DNA from 4 places in the Lysinibacillus sp. RS11 genome. Region 3 is predicted to be linked to each of the others. Evidence: riboswitches for the same ligand, from Rfam matches in the RefSeq annotation. Region 3 holds a riboswitch; each other region holds the start of a gene.
What was found. Region 3 has a riboswitch for S-adenosylmethionine ahead of AB9L17_RS23675 (cyclase family protein). Riboswitches for the same ligand answer to the same signal wherever they lie in the genome.
Positions count from the first base shown of each region.

Region 1: another riboswitch for S-adenosylmethionine. It lies ahead of AB9L17_RS01980 (O-acetylhomoserine aminocarboxypropyltransferase/cysteine synthase family protein); the one in region 3 lies ahead of AB9L17_RS23675 (cyclase family protein).
Region 2: another riboswitch for S-adenosylmethionine. It lies ahead of AB9L17_RS22240 (bifunctional homocysteine S-methyltransferase/methylenetetrahydrofolate reductase); the one in region 3 lies ahead of AB9L17_RS23675 (cyclase family protein).
Region 4: another riboswitch for S-adenosylmethionine. It lies ahead of metA (homoserine O-acetyltransferase MetA); the one in region 3 lies ahead of AB9L17_RS23675 (cyclase family protein).

Region 1 covers NZ_CP168124.1:371,606-380,001, forward strand. Annotated here, with positions in the region: gene AB9L17_RS01955 (sigma-70 family RNA polymerase sigma factor) at 202-726, shown strand; gene AB9L17_RS01960 (DUF3600 domain-containing protein) at 719-1,405, shown strand; gene chrR (class II chromate reductase ChrR) at 1,626-2,357, opposite strand; gene AB9L17_RS01970 (succinate CoA transferase) at 2,643-4,163, shown strand; gene AB9L17_RS01975 (glycerol-3-phosphate acyltransferase) at 4,376-5,020, opposite strand; SAM riboswitch class I at 5,176-5,289, shown strand; gene AB9L17_RS01980 (O-acetylhomoserine aminocarboxypropyltransferase/cysteine synthase family protein) at 5,406-6,707, shown strand; gene AB9L17_RS01985 (hypothetical protein) at 7,025-7,411, shown strand; gene AB9L17_RS01990 (homoserine dehydrogenase) at 8,043-8,396, shown strand, end outside.
Region 2 covers NZ_CP168124.1:4,309,450-4,317,845, reverse strand. Annotated here, with positions in the region: gene AB9L17_RS22260 (SEL1-like repeat protein) at 1-1,277, shown strand, start outside; partial or broken gene AB9L17_RS22255 (protoglobin domain-containing protein) at 1,764-2,303, shown strand; gene AB9L17_RS22250 (methyl-accepting chemotaxis protein) at 2,334-3,071, shown strand; gene AB9L17_RS22245 (protoporphyrinogen oxidase) at 3,362-4,750, shown strand; SAM riboswitch class I at 4,878-4,977, shown strand; gene AB9L17_RS22240 (bifunctional homocysteine S-methyltransferase/methylenetetrahydrofolate reductase) at 5,064-6,911, shown strand; gene metH (methionine synthase) at 6,904-8,396, shown strand, end outside.
Region 3 covers NZ_CP168124.1:4,581,214-4,589,609, reverse strand. Annotated here, with positions in the region: gene AB9L17_RS23680 (DedA family protein) at 120-716, shown strand; gene AB9L17_RS23675 (cyclase family protein) at 769-1,506, opposite strand; SAM riboswitch class I at 1,625-1,728, opposite strand; gene AB9L17_RS23670 (hypothetical protein) at 1,875-2,273, opposite strand; gene AB9L17_RS23665 (SMI1/KNR4 family protein) at 2,414-2,956, shown strand; partial or broken gene AB9L17_RS23660 (MFS transporter) at 3,037-4,220, opposite strand; gene AB9L17_RS23655 (winged helix-turn-helix transcriptional regulator) at 4,330-4,713, shown strand; gene AB9L17_RS23650 (aldo/keto reductase) at 4,783-5,628, opposite strand; gene AB9L17_RS23645 (VOC family protein) at 5,907-6,347, shown strand; gene AB9L17_RS23640 (response regulator transcription factor) at 6,416-7,030, opposite strand; gene AB9L17_RS23635 (ATP-binding protein) at 6,999-8,396, opposite strand, start outside.
Region 4 covers NZ_CP168124.1:2,505,668-2,514,063, forward strand. Annotated here, with positions in the region: gene AB9L17_RS12740 (spore germination protein) at 1-423, shown strand, start outside; gene AB9L17_RS12745 (Ger(x)C family spore germination protein) at 451-1,650, shown strand; gene AB9L17_RS12750 (hypothetical protein) at 1,654-1,887, shown strand; gene AB9L17_RS12755 (endospore germination permease) at 1,919-4,015, shown strand; gene metA (homoserine O-acetyltransferase MetA) at 4,108-5,043, opposite strand; SAM riboswitch class I at 5,162-5,272, opposite strand; gene AB9L17_RS12765 (nucleotide excision repair endonuclease) at 5,476-5,847, shown strand; gene AB9L17_RS12770 (hypothetical protein) at 6,000-6,284, opposite strand; T-box leader at 6,552-6,803, shown strand; gene AB9L17_RS12775 (amino acid permease) at 6,884-8,245, shown strand.

The sequences.
Region 1 (8,396 bases), 660 kb from region 3:
ACAAAATAAGTGCTTATTTTTTTACAATTTCCCATCCCAATACTTTGAACTACTGATTTTAGTTATGTGTTATTTTGACAAAGTGTACATTCATTAAACCTTCCCAAACCCCATTACATAAAATTAATTAAAAAAATTTAAGCCAAATCACCTTCCAGTTTATCTAATAGATGTAAAACCAAAACGAAAGGAGGAATTAAGATGAAACTTGAACGTCTAGTAAAGAAAGCACAAAAAGGAAATGATAAAGCTTACTTAATGCTTTTTCAGCAGTACGAAGCAGATATTTATCGAATGGCTTATGTCTATGTAAAAAATAAAGATGATGCATTAGATCTTGTTCAAGAAGTGGCCTATCAGTCATTTAAGAAAATCAGTACATTGAAAAAACCAGAATATTTCAAGACATGGCTCATGAAAATTACGATTAATTGTGCATTGAGCTTAATCAATAAAAATAAAAAGGTGATCCCGCTAAATTTAGACTTTGAAGTGCTTACTGGGGCAGAAGATGAAGACATTGCACTTACTTTATCTTTACACAAGCTGATTGATACTTTAAAAGAGGATGAGAAGAGTGTCATTTTACTAAAATATTACGACGATCGTACATTAAAGGAAATTTCAGAGATATTAGACATCCCGCTTGGAACCGCAAAGTCTGTCTTATACCGTGCGTTAGATAAGCTTCGCCAAAATTTAAAGGAGGTAGATAACTATGCATAACCATCTAAAGCAAGAGTTTTCAAAAATTGAAATCCCTGTAGAGATTCATGAAAGAAGTAAATTGGGCATTAATAAAGCAAATTCTGAAATGGGTGGTAAACTGAATCGTTTTGTAAAAAAACGATTGGCTATAGCTGTTATTTCTGCTTGTTTAATGATTCCAACAGGTGTATTTGCTTATCAGGCGTTACTTGCCGATCATTTATATGGTTCATTTGATAATCTAAAAAAACATGTGGCAAATGTTACAATGGAAAGTTACTTATTATTTGATGCAAAACTAAATCAAGCAAAAGGTGACCTAGGAAAAGAGGAATTTGAACAATTTAAAGATTTACTAAATGTATTTACAAATGCAAAACTGGAATATGGTGATAACAATGGAAACATAGATTATTCTCAACTCCCTGTAGAACCATTAGAGAAAATTAAAGAAGCTATGTACGAAATTCAACCATACTTTGACAAATTAAACGGACTCCCATCAAGCAAAGAGGTTTTAACAGCTGAAGAATATGAACAATATATTCAAGCCCTAATGACCTATGAAACGATTATGGCACAACTAGGAGTCTCAAGTATTCCTGAGGTCGATATAATTCCTACAGAGTCACAAGAGGAATTCTTGGAAGCTCAAGAATACTTAATTTATGTAAATGAAAAACAAATTGGAAATTAAATTATAGATAGAAGACAGCTGGATAATAAAATATACCAAGTTAATTTCATTCTGTTTTACTGAAACATTACCGTCGGCTAATTATAAATAAATACTTCAACGGGTGTGTTAGCTTATAAATGTGCTTATAAGTACGTATATATAATACAATTTAATTAAATATGAAAAAAAGTGGCGTTACTATCATACGATAGTAACGCCACATACCTTGTTGATAAAGTTATTTCCAATTGAAACCTTTTTTCGCTAAAAAATCTGTAATATGAGGACGGCGCTGTTCGATTAAAAAGTCGGCCATTTGCTTTGTCCAGTTATCAATTTTTCGATTCGATGAGCGATTATTGTAGTATGTTTCCATTGTGTCATTGTAAGCAGGTAAAAGCTCTTCGTATTTTTCTGCATTGTATTCATTTTCATGTAATACTGCTGCAACTGGTAAACGAGGTTTTACTTCGTTGCGACGAGCAGGAACTCCGATTGTTAAGCCGAATAGTGGGAATACATAATCAGGTAGATTGAATAATTCGCTTATTTCCTCAGGCTTATTACGCACGCCGCCAATATAACAAATACCATATCCCATAGATTCTGCCGCAATGACAAAGTTTTGAGCGAATAATGATACATCAGCTACACCAACAAGAACATTTTCTGCTGAATCCGCTACAATGTCTACACCTTCTAATTTACCTGCCATTTGAAGACGTTTGAAATCTACACAGAAGACAAAGGCACCGCCAGAAGTTTCGTATTGACGAGGATTACCAGAGAGTAAACCTAATTTTTCCTTTTTCTCTTCATCTGTTACCCAAATAACACTATAAGCTTGTACAAAATGTGATGTAGCAGCCATTTGTGCAGTAGCAATTAATTCTTCAATAATTTCTTTAGAAATTTGATTTCCATCATAAATACGAACCGAAGAGTGGTTACGTAACAATTGTTTAACCATCTAAAAGAATCTCCTTTTCCCCTTATATAACAAGAGCATATCACGCTTTTTTAAATAAATCGAATTTATGCGAGCTTACCATTATTTTTGTATAGTATTAAAATGCATTAAATTTCTCGTAAAATTAAATATATTGGTTAATATAGATTAAAAATTCTAAATAGTATAGAATTGTTTGTGCGGCGGTTTATTTGGTTTATACCCCAATAAATGGATTTTTATGCCGGAAAAATTGAGCTAAATAATCTAGTTGAACAAAAATAAAGTGGGATGGAGGAATAAGGGATGGAAGAAAAGTTAGCGAAAAAGCTTCGTAATGAACAGCTACGGAGCAAGGTTGTAACAGCAGAAGAAGCAGCATCTTGGATTGAGGATGGTATGGTACTTGGGATGAGCGGATTTACACGTGCTGGTGACGTTAAAGTGGTCCCACTGGCACTTGTGGAAAAAGCCAAAAAAGAGAGCTTCCAGGTAGATGTATATACAGGTGCATCGCTTGGGCCAGAAGTTGACCAATACTTAGCAGAAGCTGGCGTTATTCGCAAACGCGGACCTTTCCAAGCGGATGCCGGTATTCGTAATAAAATCAACAGCGGTGAAATCACATTCGTTGATGCGCACCTGTCACATAATGCGGAACTAGTACGTCAAGGCATTATTGGTCCTATTGATTTTGCAATTATTGAAGCGACTGCTATTACAGAAGACGGCCTACTAATTCCTACAACTTCAGTTGGTAACTCTCCAATTTTTGTGCAAGAGGCAAACCAAATAATCATAGAGTTGAACATAGCTCAGCTTGATGCATTAGAGGGTGTGCACGATATTTTTGTGCCAGGACCACAGGGGAAACGTGATCCAATTCAATTACAAGATGTATCGGATCGACTTGGCACAATTGGTATTCCACTAGACTTAGATAAAGTAAAAGGTATTGTGATTTCAGATATTTTAGATGCACCATCAACAATCGTTCCTGCTGATGAAGAAACAGATATTATGGCCAATCATTTATTAAACTTCCTACGTGAAGAAATTAAAGTAGGCCGTTTAACGAATAGTTTACGACCAATCCAATCAGGAGTAGGTTCAGTAGCAAATGCTGTATTATTTGGCTTTAAAGACTCTGAGTTTGAGAACTTGGAAATATATTCGGAAGTACTACAAGATGCGGTATTTGAATTAATAGATGCAGGTAAGGTAAACTTTGCATCTGCTACTTCTATTACTCTTTCCGAGGCAGTTGGAAACCGAGTGTATAGTAATTTCGAAAAATATACTGATAAATTAGTATTACGCCCGCAAGAAATTTCTAACCAACCAGAAATTATTCGCCGACTCGGGTTAATTTCTGTTAATACAGCGCTTGAAGTAGATATTTACGGGAATGTGAATTCTACGCATGTTTCTGGCACAAAGATGATGAATGGAATCGGCGGTTCTGGAGACTTTGCGCGTAATGCACGATTAGGTATTTTCGTCACAAAATCTTATGCGAAAGGCGGAAATATTTCTAGTATCGTCCCAATGGTATCGCATGTGGACCATACGGAGCATGATGTAGACGTAATCGTAACAGAGCAGGGAGTAGCAGATTTGCGAGGGCTTGCACCAAAAGAACGGGTTGCACTCATTATCGATAACTGTGCACATCCGGAATATCGTGAGCAATTACGGAAGTATTTTAACGATGCTAACGAAGCAACAGGTGGGCACCATACGCCACACAATCTAGAAAAAGCACTTTCATGGCATGTCAATTACGCAAAAAACGGGACGATGAAGGACCCTGCATTATCGAAATAATAAAATGAAGAAAGCCTTGAAGGACAGTTGACTTGTTCCTTCAAGGCTTTTAGTTGTTAAGAAGTATTGCGCGAAAAGCTAGGGACAAGCAAGGTCTCTGAGTGATCGGGTGGGGCCCCGAAGTAATCAGGAGAGCCGGCAAAGTGATCGTTTAAGACCCAGCCCGTAGCGGAAATCAAAGCCTTCTAATCGGGATGGATAAAAATGGTTAATCAACACACTTGTTTTTTCTTTTTCTTAAATGCAGAAGTCACTTTAGGCTCAGTTCCCTGAATTAATCTCTTTATATTTTCAATATGCAAAATGATTGCTATTGCAAAAAGTAGTAGGGCTATAATCGTTGGACCTACTCCAGGAATCCATAAATATGTTGCTGTACAAAAAACAAGATAAAATTCAAGTACACCGACAATTAAATAATTCGTCGCGAAAGATAAAATAACAAATAAAATGAGTGCAAATAAACCAATCTCCCAATCAACTGCTAGTAGGATCCCTATGATTGATGCAGTTCCTTTGCCGCCATTGAAGCCCATATGAAATGGAAAATTGTGACCTAGGATGACACCGGCAGCTATGATATAGGTTAAGAGCCAAACTTGTATTTCTGTTAAATTTGTTGCATCTGCTAGATAGAAATGGGCACCTATAATAGCTGCTACACCTTTACCGATATCGATAAGGGCGACTAATACGCCGTATTTCCATCCAAGGGAAAGTGTTGCATTGGAAGCACCAGCATTTCCATGACCAGCCTTTTTTAGATCGACCCCGGATAAGAACTGGGCGACTTTAGAGCCGTGAATACAGCCAATTAAATAACCAACAAGTAGAAAAATAATAACGGCTTTTACCATAAAACTCCTCCTTTCTAAATAAATACTAAAATAGTGTATGCGTTCGTAATACGTTCAGAAGCAGACAGAAGTTTCGGAAAAAATAAAATTTTAGTGTTGACAGAAAAAAAGTCTATGTTTATACTGTGTAACAACGATGGAAATTGAATCTCATACTCTTATCAAGAGCGGCGGAGGGATAGGCCCTATGATGCCCGGCAACCAGTAAGTGACGAACTTGCTAAGGTGCTAATTCCTACAGATTCTTACTTGGATCTGGCAGATAAGGGGAGGAAAACTTGCAACCGCAACCCTCTTCTTAGCTGAAGAGGGTTTTTGTTTTCTACTGAAAAATCCTCCTCATCTCCGGTGCCATCGTAAAAAAATAACCATTTGGAGGTATACAATGACAAATTTTAAACCAGAAACATTGCTGTTACACGGGGGCCAAGAGCCAGACCCTGTAACAGGATCTCGCACAGTACCCGTATATCGCTCAACGGCTTTCGTTTTTAAAGACACTGCTCATGCGCAACGTCTTTTTGCCTTAGAGGAAGCTGGCAATATTTACACTCGTATTACAAACCCAACTGTAGATGTTTTTGAAAAACGCGTCGCTTTATTAGAGGGCGGTACAGCAGCAGTAGCACTTTCATCTGGTGCAGCAGCTATCGCATTTTCCATTTTAAATCTTGCGGGTGCAGGTGATGAAATTGTCGCGGCGAGTTCTTTATATGGAGGTACTTATAATTTATTTGCCAATACACTACCAAACTACGGTATTAAAACAATTTTTGTAGACGAAACAAACCCTGAAAATTTCCAAGCAGCGATTACTGATAAAACAAAAGTGGTGTTCGCTGAAATTTATGGTAACCCAAGTTTAAAAGTGCTAGATATTGAAGCGGTAGCGAATATTGCACATGAAAACGGCTTGCCATTAATTATCGATAGTACATTTGCTTCACCATATGGCTCTACACCAATTGACTTCGGTGCAGATATCGTCGTTCATTCTGCAACAAAATGGATTGGCGGACATGGTACAACTTTAGGTGGCGTTGTAGTAGATGCAGGAAAGTTTGATTGGACTCGTGGGCGTTTCCCAGGCTTTACTGAGCCAGATGCTTCTTATCACGGTTTGCGTTATGGTATTGACACAGCAGAGGCTGCATTTGCCACAAAACTGCGTGTACAATTGCTACGCGACTTTGGACCAACGTTAAGTGCAGATGCAGCATTTAATTTATTACAAGGGTTAGAAACGCTTCATTTGCGTATTCCTAAACACAATGAAAATGCATTGGCAGTAGCTGAATATTTACGTAACCACCCATCTGTGGAATATGTAAATTACAATGGCTTAGAAGATTTCCCTACTCATGATTTAGCAAAAAAATATTTGAGAAATGGCTTCGGTTCAGTGCTTACATTCGGTATTAAAGGTGGACGTGAAGCAGGGCGTAAACTAATTGATAGTGTGAAATTATTCTCGCACGTAGCAAATGTAGGGGATGCCAAATCATTAATTATCCATCCAGCATCTACTACACATCAGCAACTATCAGCTGAAGAGTTAATCCAAACTGGTGTAACCGAGTCGCTCATTCGCCTATCAATCGGTTTAGAGGCAGTAGAGGATATCATTGCAGATTTAGAACAAGCTATTGAACAAGTAACAGCTTCTCAACAAACAATAGAGGCTTAATAAAAATTGGCTAATGTTGTAGCGTTTACGTATTGTCTCATTTGATGGGCCTCATTCGGTAATACGTAAAACGTTGCTGCATCAACCACTTACCCCATTCGGTAAGTAATCCGAAAGTATGTACAAATAATTCCTAGTATTTATATAAGTATTATTGACTTATTTAAATCCTTGTATTATACTAGGGAATAACTTAAGCGTTCGAAAGGCTACCAACCTAGAACAAAATTGTTTTTCATAAGTATTCTCCACTTTTGAATATTTGCGTAGCCAGTAGCTACTCTGATCTAAAAACTGATGATAAAGGAGTGTTTTAAATGGGAAATGTTTATAGTGCGCAAAACATGGCATCTTATCTTATTTATGAACTAAATGAAAATCATGTGTTTGTGAACAACATGGCCATTCAAAACATACTTGCGTCAGTTGAAAACAAATGGATACAGACATTTGGACATTCTGCTTTTAATGAATTCGTTTATGCTAAAGAGGAAGGCTATATAGTAGAAGAGGTCTTCGAAGCATATGAAATATATGGTGCAAGTCACATTCCTGTACCTGCGACAGAGTATTACTTAAAATACGGTACATTCCAATTAGTTGAACGTACGTATGCAATACCAAACTTTACACAAGAAGAAATTGAACTTGTACAACAGACTTTATCAACATATCGTTATCAAATGCTATCAGAAGCTAGTTAATTCTCCCTCATATATTTCGGCTCATTCTCTGCTGCTACAGGGAATGAGCTTTTTAATTAGATTTGATAAGTGGGAGAGAGATAGATTAACTGACCTGAAAAATTTTTTTATTGGTATCTTTTAAAGGAACAATTTTTATGAACGTTTAAGCATACATATATAATAGAAGAAAGACTTTCGTTTTCTTTAGAAAAAACCGTCAATATTTGTTCAAATATTATAGAACAACTAAAGAAACGTATAATAAAGGGAATGAAACCGATTTCTTCTGCACGTCTAGAGAAAACAAATGTCCTCTCTAGAAAGATTTTTCTTGTGCATTGTATGTATTTGCGTTACAATTTTTCTAAGTTGAATTTTGAATTATTTGAATTTGTGTGTGTTGCACAGATTTATTATCTACATTCAGTAAAGGGTTTGTGTAGCGAAAGTGAAATGATAGTTAAAGAAGACTTTCGCAAATGGCGAGAGCGAAATGCCATGACTCTAAATCTGCTGAACTGAAGTTAGAAACATTGCAAACTGGCCTACGATGTACAGTCTGCGCACAATTCAAAATCTGTACGAATTAAGCTAAGGCGTAATTAAATTTAATGAAACTGCGGAATGTAAGTTGGAGGGAATAACAAGAATGGCAACTATAAAGGCAGCGATCCTAGGATTTGGAACGGTAGGTCAAGGAATTTACCATATATTAAACGAAAAGCGTGAAGAGCTTAAACATAAATTAGGAATTGAGTTAGAAGTAGCAAAAATTTTAGTGACAGATGCTAGCCGTGAACGTGTACCAGGCACAGCGCATTTAATGACAACTAGTATGGATGACGTTTTAGCAGAGCCAGGTATACAGGTTGTATTTGAAGCGATTGTCAATGAGGAGCCAGCATTTACTTATTTAAAACGTGCTGTAGAGCATAAATGCCATGTCATTACAGCTAACAAAGTGATGTTCGCGAAAAGAGGCTTAGAGCTACAGGATCTTGCA
Region 2 (8,396 bases), 270 kb from region 3:
AATTTTTAGCAAAACAAAATAACGAGCGAATTGAATCCCTACAAAAGCTCACGCAAACACAGGATACGTGGTTTGCACAAAAGATTAATTTGATAACGGTTGAAGAAGTGAAATTAACAGTCTTGCACAAAATATTGTATCAAGTTGTGCGAGGACTTTTGAAAAAAAATCAACAAAGACATTTACAAATTATACATCCAGAGCAGACACAGTCAGTACAGGAGAATGTGTTAACGCTTTTAGCAGAATATGATGATTTACTGCGTGAAGCCATTCCACTCCCTATTTATATATTCATTTGGCAAATTTCTTCGCTGGAGAAGTTAGCGAATCGCGTTGAAGTTGTTGATGATGTACTTGATGTATTGGAATGGTATTTTATTCACCAGGATGATCAGGTACAGGCGTTTGATGAAGAAGATTTGGATCATGAGATAATTATTGACTTATACAAAGATGCCATTGAGGAACAGGATGCAGATGCTCAATTTCAGCTTGGAGAATATTATAGTGCAATTGACGATACACATTTCCAACCTAAAAAATCGATAAAGTGGTTTGAGTTAGCGGCAGCACAGGGCAATGCTGACGCACAATATGCACTTGGTAATTTTTATTTTGAAGGTATGGGTGTGCAAGAAAACTATAATCAGGCTTTTATATTGTATGAGGCTGCGGCAAAACAGGGGCATCCAGACGCAGCGAATAACTTAGCCGATATGTACTTTAACGGTGAAGGTGTACAAGAAAATATGGTACTTGCGAAAAAATGGTTCGACTTCGCCGCAAAAAAAGGCGTTGCAGAGGCAATGTTTACGCTCGGAATTATTTACGAGCAAGGACTAGGTGTTGACATTGATGATGAGCAGGCATTTATCTACTATAAAAAATCTGCTGAAGCAGGCTATATTGAAGCACAATATAGGCTGGGAGGAATCTATTTAGAGGGGCGTTTAGGCCAACCTAGAGATGCGAACAATGGGCTATATTGGTATGAAAGAGCTGCGGAGCGATATCATGTAGACGCTTTTTATGATTTAGGATTTATTTGGAGCAAAGGATTAACAGGTATTCGCAATATAGAAAAGGGAATACATTGGTTTAAACAGGCTGCTCTTCAAGGCGATTCTCAAGCTAAATTACAACTAGGGCATATTTATAATAAAGGGGATGGAATAGCTAGAAATATTCAAGAGGCGATTAAGTGGTATGGACTTGCGGCAGATGCAGGTAATGAGGAGGCAGCTATTTTACTTCAAGAATTAAAAGGAATGTAAATTTTTTGTTAAAAACTAACGGGTGTTTAGATTCAATTATTCCTTTTTTCATTTAGGTAAAAGATCTTAGTTTTTAGTTTTTTAATAGGTATATGTTATCGGTTTTTACTCATTGTATAAATACTAATATAATGATGAGATAATTTTGACAAACAAAAACAAGAAGAAATAAGCATGAGTAACAAAAGATGATATAAATTGGCTGCCAAATAGTATATTGGTAGCTTTTTATGTTTCTGAGCAATTAGTTCGATGATAAGGACTTTTTATGCAATTTATGTTAAAAAAATGAGCATAAGAAATTGACAGCTATTTATAAAATGTATAAGGTATATTGAGTGATTTTGAAACAGCGGTTAATAATTTTGGCTCATTTGGTGTTATTTCGGTATATTAATCTGTTGTGTATGATCGAAAATAAGAGCGTGTTTTCTAATATTTTTGTAAACGGAATGGATTTTCCTCAGCCTTGCAAAAGTTCACGTTATGAAAGAAGGAAAATGTGTGATTTTTCAAAAACAGAGAAAGACAACGGCGTTAGATTTGCAACAATACATTGTAAAAATGGATGTACCAAATCACCAGTCAATGGTAAAGCAAATTGAAATGCTAAATTTAACAAAGCAGGATTTACAATATTTAAAAGCCTTTCAACCATTTGTTATGGATAATATTGATGGAATTGTTGACAGGTTTTACTCAATGATTGTAACTGAACGTGACTTAGTAGATATTATTAATAGACATAGTTCTGTAGAAAAATTGAAGGTTACACTACGTCGGCATATTATCGAAATGTTTAATGGGATCATTGATGAAGAGTTTTATCTTAGACGAATTAAAATTGCAAAGGTACATGTACATATAGGTCTAAGAACACAATGGTATATTTGTGCTTTTCAAGATTTGACGGTATCATTTATTGATTTAGTTGAGCAGTATATAACTCATCCAAAGGACCAGTTCAGTACAATTCGAGCTATTTCGAAGATATCTAATTTTGAGCAACAATTGGTTCTAGAAGCATTTGAGAACACTGTTGAGCAGCATAAGGAAATGATGGAACGAAAGAAAGAAGTCGTGGAGAAGAAAATAATAGAATCTTCAGAGGGTCTTGCCACAATATCTCAGGAAACAAATAACTCATTTCAGCGCTTAAGTAAACAATCAGATGAAATTAAACTATTAGCCAAAAAGTCAATTCAAGTGTCGGCGATGGCTGAGAATCAGGCATTAGAAGGTCGGGAACAATTAAAAAGTCAATCACAAAATATGAATAATATTATTCATTCTCTTAATGATATAACGGAAAATACTGAACAGTTGACTGAGATGTCAAAGGAAATGGAATCTATCATGAGTGTTGTCACGAATATTGCGAACCAAACAAATTTGTTAGCATTAAACGCAGCTATAGAAGCGGCTCGTGCTGGAGAAGCGGGGAAAGGCTTTAGTGTTGTTGCGGATGAGGTTCGAAAATTATCGATTCAAACAAAAGAATCTGTTACTTCTGTAGCGACGTTATTACACAAAACGAATGATCGGATTGATAAACTTGTTCATTCCCTTAGTAATATACAAGAAGAGGTCGCATCTGGGGAAGGAAATATGGTACAAACAGAAGGACAATTTACCAATATATTAAATTCTATGACTGAAGCTAAAGAACAAAATGATTGTATGGAAAAAGAAGTTCTAGCGATAGCGGAAATTCTCAATGAATTAGGTATTGCCTTTGAAGAGGTAACGAGTTCTGCTGAAAAATTAGCGAATGTTGCCCAAAATCTAAACTAATTAATATAAAAAACACCACACATTCTAGGACATAAAAACACTATATCAACTATTAATATATATATAATCCAATGAGTCTAGAGGACGTTAGATGGGTGTTTTCATAAAGTTTGAAGAAATGACGCAAAAGTATTTTTGATGATCTCTACATAAATATATAGTAATGAAAAAATGGAGCTATCCCAAATGCTGGGTAGCTCCATTTTTGCTAAATTTGTAAAGTGTTTTGCGTAATTTTTAGGTAAAAAAGTTTATACTGAATAAAGAACTAAAAATAGGGGCGGTTTAACATGAAAACAGTTGTTGTATTAGGTGGCGGAATTACAGGATTGTGCACAATGCATTATTTGCAACGTCAGATTCGAGAGAAAAACCTAGATGTGAAGCTTGTGCTCGTTGAAAAAAATACATATCTAGGTGGCAAGCTGCACTCAGCGTATAAACAAGGCTTTATCCTGGAAACAGGAGCAGATTCCATTGTTGCACGTCATAAAGGTGTTTTAGAGTTAGTAAAGGAACTTGATTTTAAACAGAATCTTGTTTATAACGAAACTGGTATTTCGTATATTTATACAAATAATGAGTTACATGCTATCCCAGCAGACTCGACGTTCGGAATTCCAATGAGCTTACCATCACTTGAGGAAAGTACGCTTGTATCAGAAGAAGGGAAAAAAGCAGCATTAAAGGATTTAACAATGCCAAATGAAGGGTTTACAAAGGAAAGCTCGATTGGGGAATTTTTAACGTATTATTTAGGTGAGGAGCTTGTTCAAAATCAAATAGCACCAGTACTTGCAGGTGTATATTCGGGAGATTTAAATCAACTTTCAATTGCTTCCACATTACCGTATTTAATCGATTATAAAAATGATTACGGTAGTATTATTAAAGGTTTTGATGCAAACAGAGAGCAATTTGTGAAAGCTGCTAATAAAAAATTTATTTCATTTAAAAATGGTTTATCGTCACTAATTGAACGACTTGAAGAAACTTTAACAGATGTAGAAATTGTGAAAGGAATTGCTACGACTAGTGTTAAAAAGCAGGAGAATCAATATATCGTTACTTTAGCAAACGATAAAATGATTGAAGCAGATCATGTTGTTTTGGCACTTCCTAACGATTCGGTACAAAACTTATTGCAAGATGAATCATTGAATCGCTATTTTGGTCAATTCAATACTGCATCAGCCATTACGATTTACTTAGGATTTGACGTACCCGATCATAGATTACCAGCAGATGGAACAGGCTATATTGTATCACATAATTCCGATGTTATATGTAATGCAGCAACGTGGACAAGTCGCAAGTGGAAGCACACCTCTGCAGAAGGGAAATTACTTGTACGACTTTTTTATAAGAGCATTAACCCTGCGTATGAGAGATTGCGTATGATGACAGATGAAGAATTAGCAGCTGTTGCCTTAGAGGATGTAAGAAAAAGCTTGGGGATTGAGGAAAAACCAACTGTTGTCGATGTGACAAAATGGATTGATCAAATGCCGAAGTATGACTTGGCACATCGTGAGGCGTTACAAGGTCTAGTGCAAGAGCTTGAGAACAACTATCCAAATTTATTAATAGCGGGATGCTCTTATTTTGGAGTAGGCATAGGGGCTTGTATTCAAAACGGGAAAAAAATTGGTGAGGAACTTGCTGAAAAACTATTGTAATTGTTTGATAAAAATCGAAAAATAATATTTTTTTCGTAGAAAATATCTTTTGTTCAGTGAAATAGTCTTGACTCTATCGTTCGTAAACGATATGATTCTTTTAATTATTTAAAAAATTCATACTACATTCTTATCAAGAGAAGCTGAGGGACTGGCCCTATGAAGCTTCAGCAACCAACTTTTTGTCAGGTGCTAAATCCAGAAGACCAATGTGTCGAAGATGAGAAGGAAAAACAATTACGAAACGTAAAAGCCTTCTTTTTTTGAAAGAAGGCTTTTTTATTTGATAGATAAGGGAAGAGAGGCTAGTTTTATGGGATTGCTTGAAAAGTTAAAAACGAATGTTCTTACAGCAGATGGTGCAATTGGTACGCTTTTATACGGCTATGGCTTGGAGTACTGCCATGAGGAAATGAATGTTCAAAGACCAGAATTAATTGAAAAGATTCATAGAGAGTATATAGCAGCTGGAGCCGACATTATTCAAACAAACACGTATGGAGCTAATGCCATAAAATTAGCTCGCTATGGATTAGAATCACGTGTGCAGCAGTTTAATGAAGCTGCTATTACGATTGCCAAACGAGCGGCGGCAGATGGTGGACAATTTGTCTTGGGTACTATTGGAGGAATCCGTGGTATTCGAAAGAGTGATGCAACGTTAGAGGAAATTCTGGCAACGGTCGAAGAGCAAACAACTGTTTTACTTGCGGGAAATCCAGATGGTCTTTTACTTGAAACATATTATGATTTTGAAGAGCTGACAGCAACTTTAACAATGTTACGAGCTAAAACAAAATTACCGATTATTGCGCAAGTTTCTATGCACGAACCAGGCATTTTGCAAAATGGAATGAGTTTAAACGCCGCTTTACATAAACTTGAAGCGCTAGGTGCTGATATCGTGGGTGTTAACTGTCGCTTAGGCCCACACCATACTATTCAAGCATTTGAAGGTGTAGAGCTTCCTGAAAAGGCATTTATGTCAGCGTATCCGAATGCCTCTCTTCTTGATTTGGAGGATGGCCGTGTCGTTTATGAATCTGAGGCAGATTATTTTGGGCGAGCAGCTATAGCACTTCGTGATCAAGGAGTGCGTTTAATAGGTGGCTGCTGTGGTACGACACCCAAGCATATTGCCGCAGTGAAAAAGTATTTAGAGGCGCTATCTCCAGTTGAGGAAAAGCACGCAAAGCCAGAAAAAATCGCAGTTTTACGTGAGGCAGAGCCGCCAAATTATGAGCCGTTACATGTAAAAGTAAAACGAGAACGCTCAGTTATCGTGGAGTTAGATACTCCTAGACATTTAGAAATTGAAGGCTTTATTGAAGGTGCCGAAAAATTGTATAAAGCTGGTGCAGATGTAGTCATGATGGCTGATAATTCACTGGCATCGCCAAGGATTAGTAATATTGCGATGGGTGCCCTATTAAAAGAAGTACATGGGGTACGCCCATTGACACATATAACATGCCGAGATCGTAATTTAATTGGTCTTCAATCACATTTAATGGGATTAAATGCACTTGGGATTCATGATATTTTAGCGGTTACTGGAGATCCGACAAAGGTAGGTGATTTCCCAGGGGCGACTAGCGTTTATGACGTATCTTCAATGGAACTAATCCAATTAATAAAACAGTTAAATGAAGGTGTATCGTTCTCAGGGAAACCACTTCGTAAAAAGGCGAATTTCTCTGTAGCGGCAGCGTTTAATCCTAATGTACGTGTACTAGATCGTGCTGTGTCTCGATTAGAAAAGAAAATTGAACATGGGGCAGATTATTTTATTTCACAGCCTGTTTATACAAAGGAAAAAATCGTGGAAATTTACGAGGCGACAAAGCATTTAGAAACACCAATATATATAGGTATTATGCCAGTAACGAGCTATAAAAGTGCGGAGTTTTTACATCATGAAGTACCAGGCATCAAACTATCAGATGATGCGTTAACGCGTATGAAGGCTTGTGGTGATGATAAGGAACGCGCAACACTAGAAGGGATTGCAATTGCCAAGGAATTAGTAGAAGTAGCAGCGGAATATTTCAATGGCATTTATCTTATCACACCGTTTCTGCGCTATGATATGACACTTGAATTGATGAAATATATTGAGCAATTGGATGAACAGAAAAAAGGGGTAAGTATAAATGGCTAAGCACTTGATTGAAGAACAACTTGAGAAACGAATATTAATTCTTGATGGCGCAATGGGTACAATGCTACAAAATGAAAATTTATTAGCGGAGGATTTTGGCGGCGAGGAATACGATGGCTGTAATGAAAATCTTGTGCTAACTAGACCAGATGTGCTTGAAAAAGTTCATAGAAAATATTTAGAGGCTGGAGCAGATATTATTTGTACAAATACATTTGGTGGAACACCACTTGTACTAAACGAATATGATCTTGGCGCAAAGGCAGAAGAGATCAATAAACGTGCTGTGGAAATTGCGCGCAAAGTAGTAGATGAATTTTCAACATCCGATTGGCCACGTTTTGTAGCGGGGGCTATGGGGCCAACTACAAAAACCTTGTCGGTAACAGGTGGTATTTCATTTGACGAGTTAGAGGAAAACTTTTACGTTCAGGCCAAGGCATTAATCGAAGCTGGGGCGGACGTTCTATTGCTAGAAACAAGTCAGGATATGTTGAATGTGAAGGCGGGGACTCTAGGAGTATCTCGTGCTTTTGAAGCAACTGGAAAAGAGCTCCCTGTGATGATATCGGGAACAATTGAACCGATGGGCACGACACTTGCCGGTCAAACAATCGATGCTTTCTACATTTCTATTGAGCATATTAAGCCGTTATCAGTTGGCTTAAACTGTGCGACGGGACCAGAGTTTATGACTGACCACATTCGCTCACTAGCAGAGCTTTCAACTGGCTATATTAGCTGTTATCCGAATGCGGGCTTACCTGATGAGGAAGGTTGCTACCATGAGTCGCCTGAATCGTTATCTCAGAAATTAAAAGGTTTTGCAGAAAAGGGTTGGCTGAATATTGTCGGAGGTTGCTGTGGTACAACGCCAGCACATATTGCAGCAATTCGAGAGGTGCTAAGGAACGAAAAGCCTCGCCAATTACCAGTTGCAACGCATGGTCATGTAGTATCAGGTATCGAGCCATTAGTGTACGACGATTCCATGCGTCCATTATTTATTGGGGAACGTACAAATGTCATCGGCTCTAGAAAGTTTAAAAATTTAATTATTGACGGAAAATTTGAGGAAGCAGCTGAAATCGCTCGTGCCCAAGTGAAAAATGGAGCACATGTTATTGATATTTGTTTAGCGAATCCTGATCGCGATGAATTAGCTGATATGCAAGGTTTTATGCAAGAGGTTGTAAAAAAAGTAAAAGTACCTCTTGTTATTGACTCGACAGATGAAAAAGTAATTGAAGAGGCACTTAAGTTTTCTCAAGGAAAAGCTATCATCAATTCTATTAACTTAGAAGATGGCGAGGAGCGTTTTGATGCAGTTTTACCGTTAGTGAAAAAATATGGTGCCTCCTTAGTTGTGGGTACAATTGATGAGCAAGGCATGGCGGTTGATCGACACCGCAAGCTAGAGATTGCTGAGCGATCCTATAATTTGTTAACAGAAAAGTGGGGCATTGCACCTGAGGATATCATTTT
Region 3 (8,396 bases):
AGCCACTATACGTTGGGGAAAACTTTATGAACGTTATAATACTCATAATGCTGTCTACTTTGAGTTATTATAAAGCTAACATTGAAAAGAAATCATTATGCTTTAGGTGGGATGGATTTATGGCGCATCATGTGCAATCTCTTATTGAACATTACGGGTATTTTGGCATTATTCTTATCCTAATTGGAGGGATTGTCGGGCTGCCACTTCCTGATGAGATATTTTTAACCTATGTAGGATATAGCGTATATCGAGAAACTCTCTCGCATATTCCAGCTCTAATCAGCGCTGTGGTAGGTGCGGCAGGGGGAATTACCTTAAGCTACTATATAGGCTATAGATTCGGGCTACCATTATTGCGAAAATACGGTCCAAAAATCCATATTACTGAACAGAAAATTGACGTTACTAAAAAATTATTTGCAAAAATAGGACCGATATTATTAGTAGTCGGATATTTTATTCCTGGTGTACGTCATCTAACAGCATATATTGCGGCTATTAATAATTATCCTTTTAAAAAGTTTGCTTTCTTTGCTTATACGGGAGCAATTATATGGACATTTACTTTTATTACCTTAGGAGAAGTACTTGGGGAGGAATGGCGTTATGTTGGGTTATATTTATCCCGCTACAGTATGTATCTTATAGCATTGTTCATCATAATAATTTTGATCGTTTATTTTATTTTTAAAAAAAGGAATTCACCTAAATAAAAAGGGTCTGATTCAATACCTATCATGGTTTGATTCAGACCTATTGCTATTTTTAAGGCACTATTGCAAATGAACGCACAGGGAATCCAGAGGCCTTTTCAGGTTTTGGTACAATATTGAAAATAACAGCACCTTTAGGAGGTAGCTTATCCAAGTTTGTCATAAGTTCAATTTGGTAAGTATCTTGCTCAAGCACAAAATATTCGCCATCTAACTTACCGTTTTTACGAAAATCAGCTGCTGAATCCGTATCAAAAGTTTCGTGACCAATCGCACTAACGTTTCGTTCGTTGAATAAAAATTGTAACGCTTCTAATCCCCAGCCAGGAATATGATTATTACCATCAGCATCTTTGTTGCTGAAAGCCTCTTTATCTGGCCAACGCTTACTCCAATCAGTACGAAGCGCAACAAAGGTACCCGCTTCAATTTCCCCATATTCAGCCTCAAAGTCAAGAATATCTTGGATACTTAATGTGTAATCGTTATTCAATTCGGCTGCCTTAGATTGATCAATAACGATTAGTGGTAGGACAAGTTCTTTTAACGCCAATTCTTCTAAAAAGCGTGTATTTCGCACAAAATGGATAGGTGGATCGATATGTGTTCCATATTGCCCAGGGAAAGAGAATTGTTGCGCAAAGAAACCATCCTCATGGGAAAATAATGTTTCAAATTTTGCATCATCAAACATAAAGAAATGAGGTGAATTAGGACCAAATGTATGTGTTAAATCTATCCATTCTTTCGATTTCAATAGTTGAAGTGCTTGTAAAAGGTCGTTTGTCATAATATTTTCCTGCTTTCTTGTAATTATTTTTGGATGCTTAGACTTTACTTACTAGTGAATATAAAAAAGAGCCCTCCTTGTAGAAAGAGGACCCTTGTGCAAAGCAACTAAGTAAGTCTTCTCATCTTCAAGGCTGATTTCGCCAATTGGAATTAGCACCATACCTATAGGCTGGTTGCTGAGACATCATAGGGCCAATCCCTCCGTCTCTCTTGATAAGAAAAAGTAATATAAGAATTTTCAGAAATAGATTACGAATACTTTAGCATATTTATTTATAGTTTACAAGTTCAATAGGGATACATAGTTAAAAAATTTCCAGAACCTTCAGAGTGTCAATTTGTGGTAATTTATAGATTAGATGAAACTCACCAGGTCAAATTTAAGGTGAGCTTACAACAGTCACTGTCAGTAAATATTATACGGATCCCATCTGGTGTATAGTTAGTTTCGAATTTGATGGTAATACCTGTCGACGCAATTAATTTTTCAACTTCTGTTTTATTTGACAGTTGTGCTGCGTTCATCAGATCATGGGCAAATTGCTCGGATTCGTCAATTTTATCCGTAAGTAATTGTGCTTGCTGCATAATGGCCTTAATTCGTTTCGCAGAAGTCTTCAATTTATTTATATTGACGGGTGGGAATGGATTGCTGTTTGCTGGGTTCGTCGGCATTGCTAGATATCTTGAAGGTTGTTGAGTGGCCATTGCCCATGTTGGATAATAGTTAGGGTAGACAAAATACGGATAAGGATTGTAATACAACTAAATTCCTCCTATCCTATAGTTGATACTCTATCTTATGTATAAAAATGTTTTAGGTGTTAGTGACTGATGTGAAAAACCTAGGACTGTAGGGGATTAGGGAGAAAAGATTTTACTCTGAGATAAAAAGGGGTTTAAAGATGAATATTCGTGAATATATAAAAAAAGGTTTTGAAGTTTACTACGAGCACTATAATCAGGTTTCGGAAGATGGATTTTGCAGATGGATGCGTCCGGATGTTCCTGTTGAGATGAAATTAGCAGATACTGATGAAGAATGGTCAAGATGGAAGCTGGTCCCTTCTATAGTAACGGAAGATGATATTCAAGCTTTAGAAAAAGAGTTCGGACTTCCATTTCCTGAATGGTATAAAGCCTTTATTTCAACGTATCATCATTATTTTGATGTCATACCGGAACAAAGTGTTAATGAACCTTTAAATAACGTTAGAGATATGTATAATCCATCGTTATGTAGTTTAGGATATCTTCCGTTTTCATGGGATGAAGAGTATGGAAAAATATTTTGCATTGATTTAAATGACAATGCAGATGAAGAAACTTGTGCAATATATGAAATTGAACATGAAGTTTTATTTGATGATAACGCCGATATTAAAGCGTCATTAGACTATCTGTATCCAAATTTCAAGGCATACTTTGATGCTACGTTCCTTAAATAGGATGAATAACAAAAGGAAGCCCTGGCTATTGTTAAAGCTTCCTTTCATCATTTTATTCTAATAAATACATAGCAAGGGATCTATTGCTTCTTTCTATCAAAGAGTAACCATAGGAACGTAGTAACCGCGGCAATCATCACCATGCCGAATCCATATATAGGAGTATGAGCTAATGATTGGTGGCGAACAATGATTCCTCCAATGTACGAACCTAGAAAAATACCAATGTTAAAGGCTGAAATATTTAATGCTGAAGCCATTGAAATAGCTGATGGTATATATTTTTCTGAAAGCTGAACGGCATAAAGCTGTAATCCCGGTACATTCATAAACATAAATAGCCCCATCATAAAGACCATTATTAATCCAACGATTGTTGATTCTAAAAAGAAGTTGATGCCGAGTAGTGCTAATGCTAAGCCTATAAAGATAAAAAAGATAGCACGTAAAGGGTTATTATTCGCAAAACGACCACCTAATGTATTACCGATGGCAACACAAATACCATATACAACTAAGATTACGACAATTGCTTTAGGTGAGTAGCCCATATACTGCTCTAAAATAGGAGAAACATAGGTGTATACAACGAATGCGCCACCATATCCAATTGCAGTAATAAAGAGAATTAAGAGCATTCTTATATTCCCTAATACTTTCCCGATATCTCGAATAGATATTGGATTCCCTTTAGACAATTGACTAGGTACAAGTAGGGCATTACTAATTAATCCAATAATACCTATGATAACTATGAAAATAAACGACATTCGCCAATCAGTTACTTGTCCAATAAAAGTTCCTAGTGGGACACCAGTCACAGTTGCTAATGTTAGTCCTGTAAACATAAAAGCTATTGCACTTGCTCGTTTATTAGGTGCCACAACATCTGCAGCTATAACAGAGGCGATGGACTAAACACACCATGTGCCAATGCTGAAATAACACGCCCAGTTAGTAGTAATAAGAATGAGGGTGCTAAGGCTGCAAGTAAGTTACCGATAATAAACAGTACCATGACGAGCAGCAACACATTTTTGCGACTAAGGCGCGATGTTAATGCTGTTAAAAGCGGTGCACCAATAGTTACACCTAGTGCATATATGGATACGGTTAAACCTGCAGTACTTAATGTTATATCAAAATCTTTTGTAATTAATGGAAGAAGTCCGACGCTTATAAATTCTGTAGAGCCGATACCAAATGCACTGATTGCAAGTGCGAGTAATGTTAGTTTGGCATTCGGCACTTTTGTATCTTTCATTCTAATAATATCTCCTTTGATTTTTTTATAGTATATAGTAATATTCATATACATCTAAAAGTCATATAGGGTACTTTTAGTTACTTTTGAATATTACAGGGGGTTTACAATGAAAAAAGTTTATAATATTGGTGTTGAAGCCACTCTTGAAGTCATTGGGGGCAAATGGAAACCTATTATTCTTTGTCACCTTAACCACCATGGTAAGATTCGTACGAATGAATTTCGCCGATTGATTCCAGGCATTTCGCAAAAAATGCTAACGAGCCAATTACGTGAATTAGAGCAGTCTGGGTTAATTAATCGCAAGGTTTTCAATCAGGTACCGCCAAAAGTTGAATATTCGTTAACACCTTATGGTCAAGAGATGGACCCTGTGCTGAACATGCTTTGCACTTGGGGTGAAAAACATATCGAAGTGCTACAAGATAAAGGTGAAGATGTACTGTTAATGCAACGTGATGAAGATATCGCGATTAAGCATACATCTTAAATAGATTGGAAAGAGACTGTCTAAGAGAAGAAAATAAGACAGTCTCTTTCACGTTTACATAGCTATTGTTTACATGACAAAATCAAACTCATCTGGGTTTGGTCCAACACGTTGATCTAGATTCATGGCGTTAATGATTGCCATCTCTTCATCAGTTAGTGTGAAATCAAAAATATCAGCGTTTTGAATCATACGTTCTTTGCGCACAGATTTTGGAATTGTGACGATACCATTTTGAATATCCCAGCGCAAGATAACTTGAGGATTTGATTTCCCGTATTTTTCAGCTATTTTTGAAATAGTTTCATTATCAAGAAGTCCACCTTGCATTAATGGTGCCCAAGCTTCCACTTGGATATTGTGTTCTTCGCAGAATGAACGTACTTCAGTTTGTTGTAATCGTGGATGAAGTTCCACTTGGTTAATAACTGGTTTGATACGAGCTATTTTAAGAAGATCCTGTAAGTGTGAAACTTGGAAGTTACATACCCCGATAGCTTTAATTTTCCCTTGCTCGTATAAATCTTCGAGTGCTCTCCAAGCTTCGGCAAATTTATTTTTACCTGGCCAATGAATGAGATATAAGTCTAAATAATCTAGCCCTAATTTTTCTAAGCTGTCTTCGTATGCTGCAATTGTCTCTTCATAGCTCAAGCCATCGTTCCAGACTTTAGACGTAATAAATAAATCCTCACGTTTTAGACCTGTAGATGCTAATGCTTGTCTAATTCCTTCACCGACACCTGCTTCATTACCATAAATAGCTGCAGTATCAATACTACGGTAACCAACCTCAATCGCATTTTTCACCATTTCTGCTGTAACATCATTCGGTACTTGGAATACGCCTAGCCCCATACCAGGCATTTGTAAGCCGTTATTTAATGTAATTTTATCTTGTAAATGATTAATCATTGTTCTGTCCTCCGATTTTTATTAGTGCTTCGTTGCTTACTTATTATGCTTTCATGCCAATGCAAAATAAAGTACGCACTTTTTGGTTTCATAGAAACGTGGAGGTTACTTTTGTGAGATATCAAAGGTTCATCGTAAGAAATTTTTCTTTGTCCACATGGTTCAGCTTTAATAAAGTATTTAGTCTGTAGCAAAATGAGTGGTTTACAAAGGCGAAAAGGGAATTCAATGCTAAAAAGAGAATAAGTAATTAAGACTTTTATAAAGGAGATCGTGAGATGAACCGTTTAAATTTAATCACATTGGGTGTAAAAGATATGGTCGAGTCACTTAGATTTTATCGAGAAGGTCTAGGATTTGAAGTGATTGTTTATGGGGAAGAAACAAATCCTGATGTTATTTTCTTTAATAATGGAGGAACAAAAATTTCCTTGTTTCCGATTGACCGTTTAGCAAAAGATATTAACGAAGCAAATCCACCAGCGATCGGCAACGGCTTTAACGGAATGACACTTGCTTATAACGGAAAGTCTAAAGAAGAAGTTGATCAAGTATTTGATTTGGCTAAAGAAGCAGGAGCAACAATCGTGAAGGAACCCGAAACAGTATTCTGGGGAGGCTATAGTGGCTATTTTCAAGATCCAAACGGCTATTATTGGGAAGTGGCCTACGGAGACATGTGGCAGTTTGATGATAATGATATGTTGATTATTACGTAAAACCATATATGTGACATTTCAGAGCATGACTTCATCATTGTGATTGTCACGCTCTGTTTTTACATTTGTTAATAATTTGGCTGAATATAGCCTAATTTTATTCCTTTTGTCACTGCCTCTAGCGAGGAGGACACATCTAGCTTATTAAATATATGCTGAATATGGTTTGAAATTGTACGTTCACTTGCAAATAACATAGATGCAATTTCTTTACGCTTATATCCATCGCATAGCAATTGTAATATTTGTTTTTCACTGTCGGTCAATTCCTCGATATAATCCGCGGGTAACGGAAAATAGTAGGTACCCTCATTAATTTCTACTAAAGTTTGTAGTAACTTATCTGGCATAATGTTTTTATTAATAAACCCGCTGACGCCAATTTTTTGAGCTTCATACCGATAAACAGGCAAATCATACCCTGTTAATATGACTATTTTTGTAGAACATTTATTAGCTAAAATGTTCTTTGCTAATCCTAGTCCGTCCTCACTACTGATGTTACTTAAATTTATATCTATTAACGTAATTGTAGGTTTAATTTCATTGATAACTGAAATGACATTTTCAATATTTTGTAATGAATGAAATTGTTCTATTTCAGGGGAATCTGCTAAGACAATCTCAAGACTTTTAGCAAACAGAGCGTGATCATCTATTAATAAAATATTGATAGGATTCATCTCCTTTCATGGGAATAACAATAGTAATACATAAGCCAGAAGGGGAACATTTTGAAATTAACATGTTGCCATTCAATAAAAATAACTGCTCTTTGATAGAAGCCCAACCTCTATGGTCATTAGGTTCATAATTTTCATGATCTACTTGACCAATCCCATTATCCTTTACTATAAGCTCTATTTCGTCATTATTCAGTGCAAGTTTTACTACCAGATTAGTACATTTAGAATGTTTGAACGCATTTGTTACTAGTTCTTTTACTATTCGATATATAACTAAATGATAAGGTTCAACTAAAAAGAAATCATCATTGCAGTTAAATGTGATGTCTATATTTTTATTTCCAAATTTCTGCTGAATCATATTAATTAAATTACTATAATTTTCTTTTAATGTGAGCGTTTTTAATATGGTCGGGTGATATTCCTGCATCTGTTCACGGATAGACAAGTTTAAGTCATCCAGCGTATTCACGATTATTTCACGAACCTCTTGTTTATTAGATTTATTCATCATAATTTTTACGGCTAATATATCCTGTAATATTTCATCATGTAAATAATTTGAAAAAGAAACTTTTAACTTCTCTTCTTTAACTATCTGTATAAGATGCTGTACGTAAGAACTTTCAGGGAATGTTTTTGGTTGTTCTGTATCAAAATATAGCGTTTTAGTTTTAATGTCATGAAATAACAAGGTGAAATAAAGCAACACAAACCAAAAAATTGTATGTAGGATAATAAAATAGGTAATCATATTGAATTGAAACAACATGCCAAGTGAACTAATGAAAACGAGAAAACATAACAATAATAGCCCCATTTTATATTCTTTTAAAAGAAAATACTTCCTCATAAATTTATGGTTTTTAAAAGCAATTGCGTGGATACTAAATAAAGGTAAAAAAATGACTGTATACCATCCAAAATTATTTAAGTGTTCAGGGCTATTTGCAAACAACACAGCATATCCAAAAAGGGGAACTATAAGAATCGCAACAGATTGAAGTAAATGCTTTTTTTCATTTTTTAAGACAAATATAATTCGTTTTCGATGCTTCAAAAATAGAAAGACCATGCAAGTGAAACTTACAATTATTTGAAATGAAAATAGAAAGGCGAACAGTGTATCATTAATCAATTTTGAAATGAGTGTTAATAGGCATATCATTTTTAAAATCGAATCTTTTTCTTTTTTATAAATATAGTTGGAATCTTGGAAAAAGAACACGAGCAAAAATTGTACGGTCATATATAGAATGACTACACTAAGTACTATGCTTAGTGTATAAAAAAAGGGATTTCCATTAAGGGTAAGTAAAAATTGCCATGCTGTAAGAATTAACAAATTAGAAAATTGCGATAG
Region 4 (8,396 bases), 2.1 Mb from region 3:
ACTATTGGTCCAGCGGTATCTATTGTAGGAACTTTAGTCATCGGTCAAGCCGCTGTAGAAGCAGGGATTGTCTCAGCTGTAATGGTCATTATTGTAGCATTAACAGCGATTTGTAGTTTCTTGTTCCCTGCTTATGGCTTATCGAATACCATTCGTCTTTTACGTTTCCCATTAATGATATTAGCAGCGATGTTAGGTTTATTCGGCGTGATGTTTGGGATGATGATGATCATTATTCACTTATGTAGCATTCGAACTTTTGGTGTTCCTTATTTAAGTCCATTTGGGCCATTAATCTTAAAGGATCAAAAAGATGCTTTAGTATTGTTTCCTCGTAGAGCCCTATTAACTCGACCTAGTTTAATCAGTCAAAAAAACAATGTTAGAGGGCATAAATTTTTTAGTGTTAAAAAAAGGAATTAACAATGATATACAAGCGAGGAATGGACCATGTCAAAATATAAAACGATATGCTTACTTTTGATGGTTACCTTATTTTTAAGTGGTTGCTGGAGTAAACGTGAACTCAATGAATTAGCAATTGTCTCTGCACTAGGAATAGATAAAGTAGACGATGAATTTGAAGTCACTGTTCAAATTGTGGTTCCTGGTGAAATTTCATCAAAAGCCCCTACTAGCGGTCGATCACCTGTTATTACCAATTACGCAAAGGGCAAAACGATCTTCGAAGCTATTCGAAAAATGACAACATTATCGACTAGGAAGATTTATTTCGCCCATACACAAGTAGTTATTCTTGGAGAAGAATTAGCGAAAGAAGGCATTAGTGAGGCATTAGATTTAATCTCTAGAGATCATGAATTCAGAAATGATTTCAATGTTATTATCGCTCACGAGACAACTGCAAAAGAAGTCTTAAATATATTAACACCTATTGAAAAAGTGCCTGCAAATAAATTGATCAATTCACTTAATACATCTGAAAAAGCTTGGGGTTCAACGATTGCCATTAATATTGATGAATTAGTAAGTACTTTAAGTAGTTCTGAAACAAGTCCAATCCTTTCTGCCATTGAAATAAAAGGAGATGCGACATTAGGAATGGGTGCAACCAATGTTGATAAAGTAAAAACGCCAGTGGTATTAAAGTATGCCGGATTAGCAGTATTCAAAAAAGATAAATACATTGGGCTTTTAACAGAAGAAGAAAGTAAAAGCGTAAGTTTTTTAAGTGACAAAATAAAAAGTACGATTGAAATTATTGCTTGTCCTAAGGGAGGTACATTAGCAACAGAAATTACAAAATCCAAGACAAAAATAAAGGGAAAGTTTGAAAAAGGTACGCCAAAAATTAATGTTCATATAGATGTTGAGCAAAATGTCGGAGAAGTTGAATGTACTATTAACCTTACTTCCCAAAAATCCATTGATTACGTAAATAAAAAAACTGAAGAACTTATCAAAAAACAAATCGAAAAATCCATCAGTACAATTCAGCAAACTTATCGATCCGATATTTTGGGATTTGGTGAGGAATTACATCGTACAGACCCAAAAAAATGGAAAAAAATCAAAAATGATTGGCCAACCATGTTCCAAGATCTAGCGGTTAACGTTGAAGTACATGTCAAAACAAAAGGACTAGGAACAATGCAAAATTCAATATTGAACAAAAAAAAGAAGGAATAAGCTATGTTAATAACAATTCTCATACTCATTATTTCAATTGTTATTGCCTTTGCTTTTATTCCTAAACTTCAAAAAAATAACGAAACGAAAACGCTTGTTATTTTTTCGATTTTTTTATTCATCGGTACTGCATTAAATATTGGCGTTGCTTTAAATCTCAAAATTCCAAGCCCAACAGACTTGATTACCTTTATCTTTACTCCAATTAGAGAGTTCATCGTTTCACTATCAAAATAAATGAAGTAACTTTAAAAAGAAGGGGTAGTTCATGATGGAAAAAGAAATCATTAGTTCAAGACAATTTACAATCATTACCCTTCTTTTTACAGTTGGTACAGCCATATTAATTATCCCTTCAAGTGTAACAAGTGCAGCAAAGCAAGATGCATGGATCGCAACAATCATCGGTGTCGGTTTAAGTTTTCTCTTAGTGAAGCTACTTGTTACTTTAGGAAATCAGACTCCCACACTTACATTTACAGAGGCGAATGAAAAAATACTAGGTCGTTTTTTTGGAAAACTGACCGCAATTGGCTTTATCCTTCTTAGCTTTTTTGCTGCAGGCGAATTATTATATTTTATTGGGACTTTTATGTCTACAGAAGTGATGCCAGAGACGCCTTCTATGGCTTTTTCATTGCTATTTGGCATTATCATCATTTATGCTGCATACCAAGGAATCGAAGTCTTTGCGCGTTTAGCAGAAATACTTTTTCCGGTGTTTATCTTGGTTTTTATAATTTTTGTAGTTTGTATATCACCATTAATCAATTTTGAAAATGTACAGCCCATTTTGGAAACTTCAAAAAAATCATTATTTATAAGTGTTATTCGATTTATGAGTATTTGTTCATTCCCCCTTGTCGTGCTATTAATACTGTTCCCTTCCGCTGTCAATGTTCATAAATCAGCACAAAAAGGATTTTATATTGGCACAGCTATTGGAGGCATTGTTTTAATTATCATCGTCACACTATGTATCCTTGTCCTAGGTCCAGAACTTACCTCTAATCGGACATTTCCTAGCTATGCATTAGCGCAAAGAGTTTCAATTGGGAATTTTTTACAGCGTGTTGAAGTGATTATGGCAGCCATGTGGATCTTATCTATTTTTATTAAAACGTTTATGTATTTTTATGCCTCCGTTATCGGCATAGCGCAAATATGTGAAATCAAAGATCATCGTCCGCTCATTGTGCCAATCGGAATGACTATTATTGGCCTTTCGCAAATTATTCATCCTAATATCGTTCATTCAAATATTTATAATAAAGAAATTTTTCCTTTGTTTTCTGGTACTATTGCAATTTTGTTACCGATTATTCTACTAATCGCCGCGAAAATTCGCAATATTAATGGTAGTCAAGGGAATGAAAATGTTACAAACTGTAATTGTTGTCCACAGAATGCAAGTGGTAGTAATAACGGTAATACTTCTAATAACGCTAGTAATAACAACTGCCAAAATGCTGTACAGAATGGAAGTAATTGCAATTGCGGTAATGCTTCTAATAATGCTAGCAATAGCAACAGCCAAAATACTTCTACTAATGCAAGCAATAGCAACAGCCAAAATGCTTCTAATAACGCAAGCAATAGCAACAGCCAAAATGCTTCTACTAATGCAAACAATAACAACAGCCAAAATGCTTCTACTAATGCAAACAATAACAACAGCCAAAATGCTTCTACTAATGCAAACAATAGCAACAGCCAAAATGCTTCTAATAACGCAAGCAATAGCAACAGCCAAAATGCTGTACAGAATGGAAGTAATTGCAATTGCGGTAATGCTTCTAATAATGCAAGTGATAACAATAGTCTAAATTCTACTGCTAATGCGAGTAATCATAACAATCAAAATGCCACTACTAATGCTAGTAATAAGAACAGCCAAAATTCTACTACTAATGCTAGTAATTACAACAGCCAAAATGCTTCTAATAATGCTAGTAATAGTAACAGTCAAAATGCGACTACTAATGCAAGTAATAACAACAGCCAAAATACTTCTACTAACGCAAGCAATAGCAACAGCCAAAATGCTTCTAATAACGCAAGCAATAGCAACAACCAAAATGCTGTACAGAATGGAAGTAATTGCAATTGCGGTAATGCTTCTAATAACACAAGCAATAGCAACAGCCAAAATGCTTCTAATAACGCAAGTAATAGCAACAGCCAAAATGCTGTACAGAATGGAAGTAATTGCAATTGCGGTAATGTTTCTAATAACGCTAGCAATAGCAACAGCCAAAATGCTTCTACTAATGCTAGTAATAGTAACAGCCAAAATACTGCAAAGAACAAAAGTAATACAAACAGTCTAAATGATTCAATCAATGAAAATCCGTCAGAAAATTAACAACATATTAGAATAAAAAAAGATGACCATGAAATGATCAAGGTCATCTTTTTACTTTACATTTGCCATCGAGAGTTTACAGAACCCATGAACTAAATATGATATTCAAGTTCATCAACGAAATCCCATTCATATGGTGTTTCTTGGTAAACGTAATAGTTCAACCAGTTTGAAAATAATAAATGAGTATGAGCACGCCACGTATTAATCGGTTCATTTAATGGATCATCACTTGGGAAGTAATTCACTGGAACCTCAATATCCAATCCTTTTGCGACATCACGACTATATTCATCTGCTAATGTAGTCGCATCATATTCAAGATGTCCTGTAATCATAATGTTTTTATTATCCTTTGATTGCACAATAAAGACACCAGCATCTTCTGAGTAAGATAGTAATCGTAAATCAGGATGGTTGCGTACTTCGTCAATAGAAACAGAAGTATATCGTGAATGTGGAGCCGTAAATAAATCACTGAAGCCACGTACTAAGTCCACTGTTAAATCCGTAATGACATGGGAATAAACTCCTGAACATTTAGCGGGAAGCTCAATTTTGCCGATACCGTAATGATGGTATAACGCTGCTTGTGCACCCCAACATATATGAAGGACCGATGTCACGTTTTCCTTGGACCAATCCATAATTTCTGCAATTTCCTGCCAATAGTTCACGTCCTCAAAAGCCATTTTTTCAACTGGCGCACCCGTAATAATCATGCCATCATAGCGACGATGGCGAATTTGATGAAAGGTCGTGTAAAATAGCTGTAAATGTGATTTGCTCACATTTTTCGATTCATGTGTGGCTGTGTTTAAAAATGTAATATTAACTTGTAGCGGTGTATTACCGAGTAATCGCAGTAATTGTAGCTCCGTTTTTTCTTTTTCTGGCATCAAATTTAAAATTAATATATTTAACGGACGGATTTGTTGAGTTTTCGCTCTATCCTCTTCCATGACGAAGATTTTTTCCTCACGTAAATGTTCTCCAGCTGGTAAATTTTTTGGAATATTAATTGGCATCTTGCATTCCCCTCTCTTGAATTTCTCTACATATAAAAAATTTTATTAGTCGATCTAAATTAAAAAAATCCCCCTCATTCCATTTGAGATAGAATGAGAGGGATTTTAACCACGTTCACTCTTATCTCTCAAAGGACAAATCCTTTGCTGGAATTAGCACCTTTCTAACATTTGTTAGAGGTTGCTGAAGCGTCATCGGGCCAAATCCCTCAGCTTCTCTTGATAAGATTATTTAATTAAAAAGAATTGTAACATGAACAATTAAGAATATCAATAATACATAGAATATTTTGTTATTAGCATGCATGTTCTTCTCTAAATTGATGAACACTAATCTTGATGTAAATCATGTTGACGCTATGAAATATTATGGTAAACAAGCCGTAATTATGTTACCATATATCTTTAGTAATAGAGAGGAACGTGAAAAGTTTGATTAAAATTGAATTTCCAAAACCAGATTTAGTGATTCGCCAACGCGAACAAGATTTAAAGCCAGGTGATGTACCAATCACACCGTACCATGGTTTTATTGATTTCCATAAAATCACACGTGAAAAAGGTGGCATTTTCTTATTCTACAACGAAGAAAACGAGCTATTATTTGTAGGTAAAGCACGTAAAATTCGTCAACGTATTAAAAAGCATTTTGAGGACAATGTGTCACCGATGAAAAATCATCGTAATGAAATTTTCAAAATTGAAGTGTACGAAGTGGAAGATCCAATGGAACGTGAAATTTACGAGACATACGCGATTAATTCATTCCGTGCTAAATACAATGTCGATAAAGTATTTTATTAATCTTTAGCAAAAAAACCGAAATCTCCTTTAAGGGGTTTCGGTTTTTCTTTAGGTGTATTCTTCCTATAAACCTGTTATTACATGATTAAAATGTGTGGACTTACCGTTTATGTACACCACGTTAATTTCCTGTTTTAGGGTCTTTTGTAATTTTATAAACATTGTTGTTCAGCAACATCATCGGATGGATTCATTTCTTCGAATTTTATTTTTAATGTGTCTCCCTCTACCTCCAAATCAGCATGTGCCATTCCTTTCGAATAAAAATCAATGTAAAAAGTATCTTTTCCATCACTGATTAATTGGAGCTTATCATCGGAAATTATTTTCTTTCGCACTTCTGGAACAACAGCAATTTCACTAATACTAAATGCGGAAGTATTACATGCTCCTAAAATAGTTAAGGTCAACATGAATAAAATGATGATTTTTTTCACTATGTATCCCCGCCTTCTTATAACATCCATAATTATACTTATTTATTATATTTCAGGCTCATACCATAACGTATGGTTGATTGCTGTTCCGACTTATATACAAAACATACGTCTTTACAAATGAGGTAGTTTTATAAAAAAGATTGATCATTTGAGTTGTATCTATATAGTAAAATTTAAGCGGGTTATGAAGAAATCCAAAAAAATATATTGACAAAATAATTTTTTTCTGTAAAATGAAAAACAATTCAAAAATATTTGTATAGAACAAAGGCTATGAAAAGAAATAGTATCAATTATTTTTACGAACAGAAAGTTACCAGTTGATGAGAGGTGCATGTAAAACGATTGAGAATTCATCTTGGAGCTGTGTACCGAAAGGATCATTCTAAGTAGGCTACGCCGGCAAGCACCCGTAATCATGTGCGAGAGTATCGTCAAATGACCGTACTTCTTAAGGTAAGTAATGTGAATTGCTTATAAATTAAAGGTGGTAACACGAGTTGAATCGTCCTTTTGGTAAATCCAAAAGGGCGTTTTTTTTATTCCTTTTTTGAGCAAAGTATTTGAAAATCTAAACGTATGAGGAGTAAGACATTATGAAAGACAATCATCAAGATTCACAGCTAAAGCGCGGATTAAGTACTCGTCACATGCAATTAATTGCACTTGGCGGATCCATTGGGGTCGGTTTATTTTATGGTTCTAGTTCAACGATTCAAATGGCTGGGCCATCTATTTTACTTGCTTATTTAATTGGCGGATTAGTTATTTTCACAATTATGCGTGCATTAGGCGAAATGGCAGTAGAGGAACCTGTATCAGGCTCGTTCAGTACGTACGCGAATAAATATTTAGGACGCTTTGCTGGGTTCTTATCTGGTTGGACGTATTGGTTCATGTGGATTGTCGTTGGCATGGCAGAATTAACAGTAGTCGGTGTATACATTAACTACTGGTTCCCTGATATTCCACAATGGGTATCTGCCCTTGTAGTACTTATTATTATGACGCTTGTAAACTTAGCAAATGTAAAAGCTTACGGAGAATTCGAATTCTGGTTTGCGATGATTAAAGTTGTTGCGATTATCGGTATGATCGTTCTAGGATTAGCCATTATTTTCTTCGGTGTGGGCAACCACGGTGAAGCAATTGGCTTCGATAATTTATGGGCACACGGTGGCTTCATGCCAAACGGTTTCCATGGTATTTTAATGTCACTAGTATTAGTTATGTTCTCATTCGGTGGGGTTGAATTAGTTGGTATTTCTGCAGGAGAAGCAAAAAACCCTAGCAAGTCAATTCCTTCAGCTATTAACAACATCGTTTGGCGTATTTTAATTTTCTACATTGGTGCATTAGGCGTTATGATGGTTATTTATCCTTGGAACGAAGTTGGTTCAGAAGGTAGCCCGTTCGTTCAAATTTTCGATTACGTCGGCATCCCTGCTGCGGCTCACATTATTAACTTTGTTGTAATTACAGCAGCAATGTCTGCGTTTAATAGTGGTTTATACGGTTCAGGACGTATGCTACACAACTTATCGGTACAAAAAAATGCTCCAAAATATTTTAAAACAGTAAGCAAAAATGGTAGTCCGCGCAGAGGGATTTTATTTTCTTCAGCGGTGTTATTAATTGCGGTTGTCTTAAACTATGTAGTCCCTGAAAAAGTGTTCATCTATATTTCTGCTGTTGCGACTGTTGCAGTCATTACAAGCTGGATGATTATTTTATTAGCACAATTAAAATTTAGAAAGTCAAAAACGAAAGAGGAAGTAGCCGAACTGAAATTCAAAATTCCGCTTTATCCACTTTCTACGTATATTGCCATTGCATTCTTATTAATGGTTATTGTGTTAATGGCGTTTATTCCAGATATGCGTGTTGCTCTAACCGTCGCACCTGTTTGGTTTTTAATCTTATTTGTAGGATACAAAGTAATGGATGTTAAAAAGTAGTTTAATCATTTCATTTAACTGATACTTCTTTAACGAAGACCTATATTAAAAAGTCCTTTTGGTTAACTCGATTGGTTACATCTATCTCAAGATTAATATTTTTTATACACTAGTAAACGTTAATACGTTCCCAAATGAAAGTTTGGACATA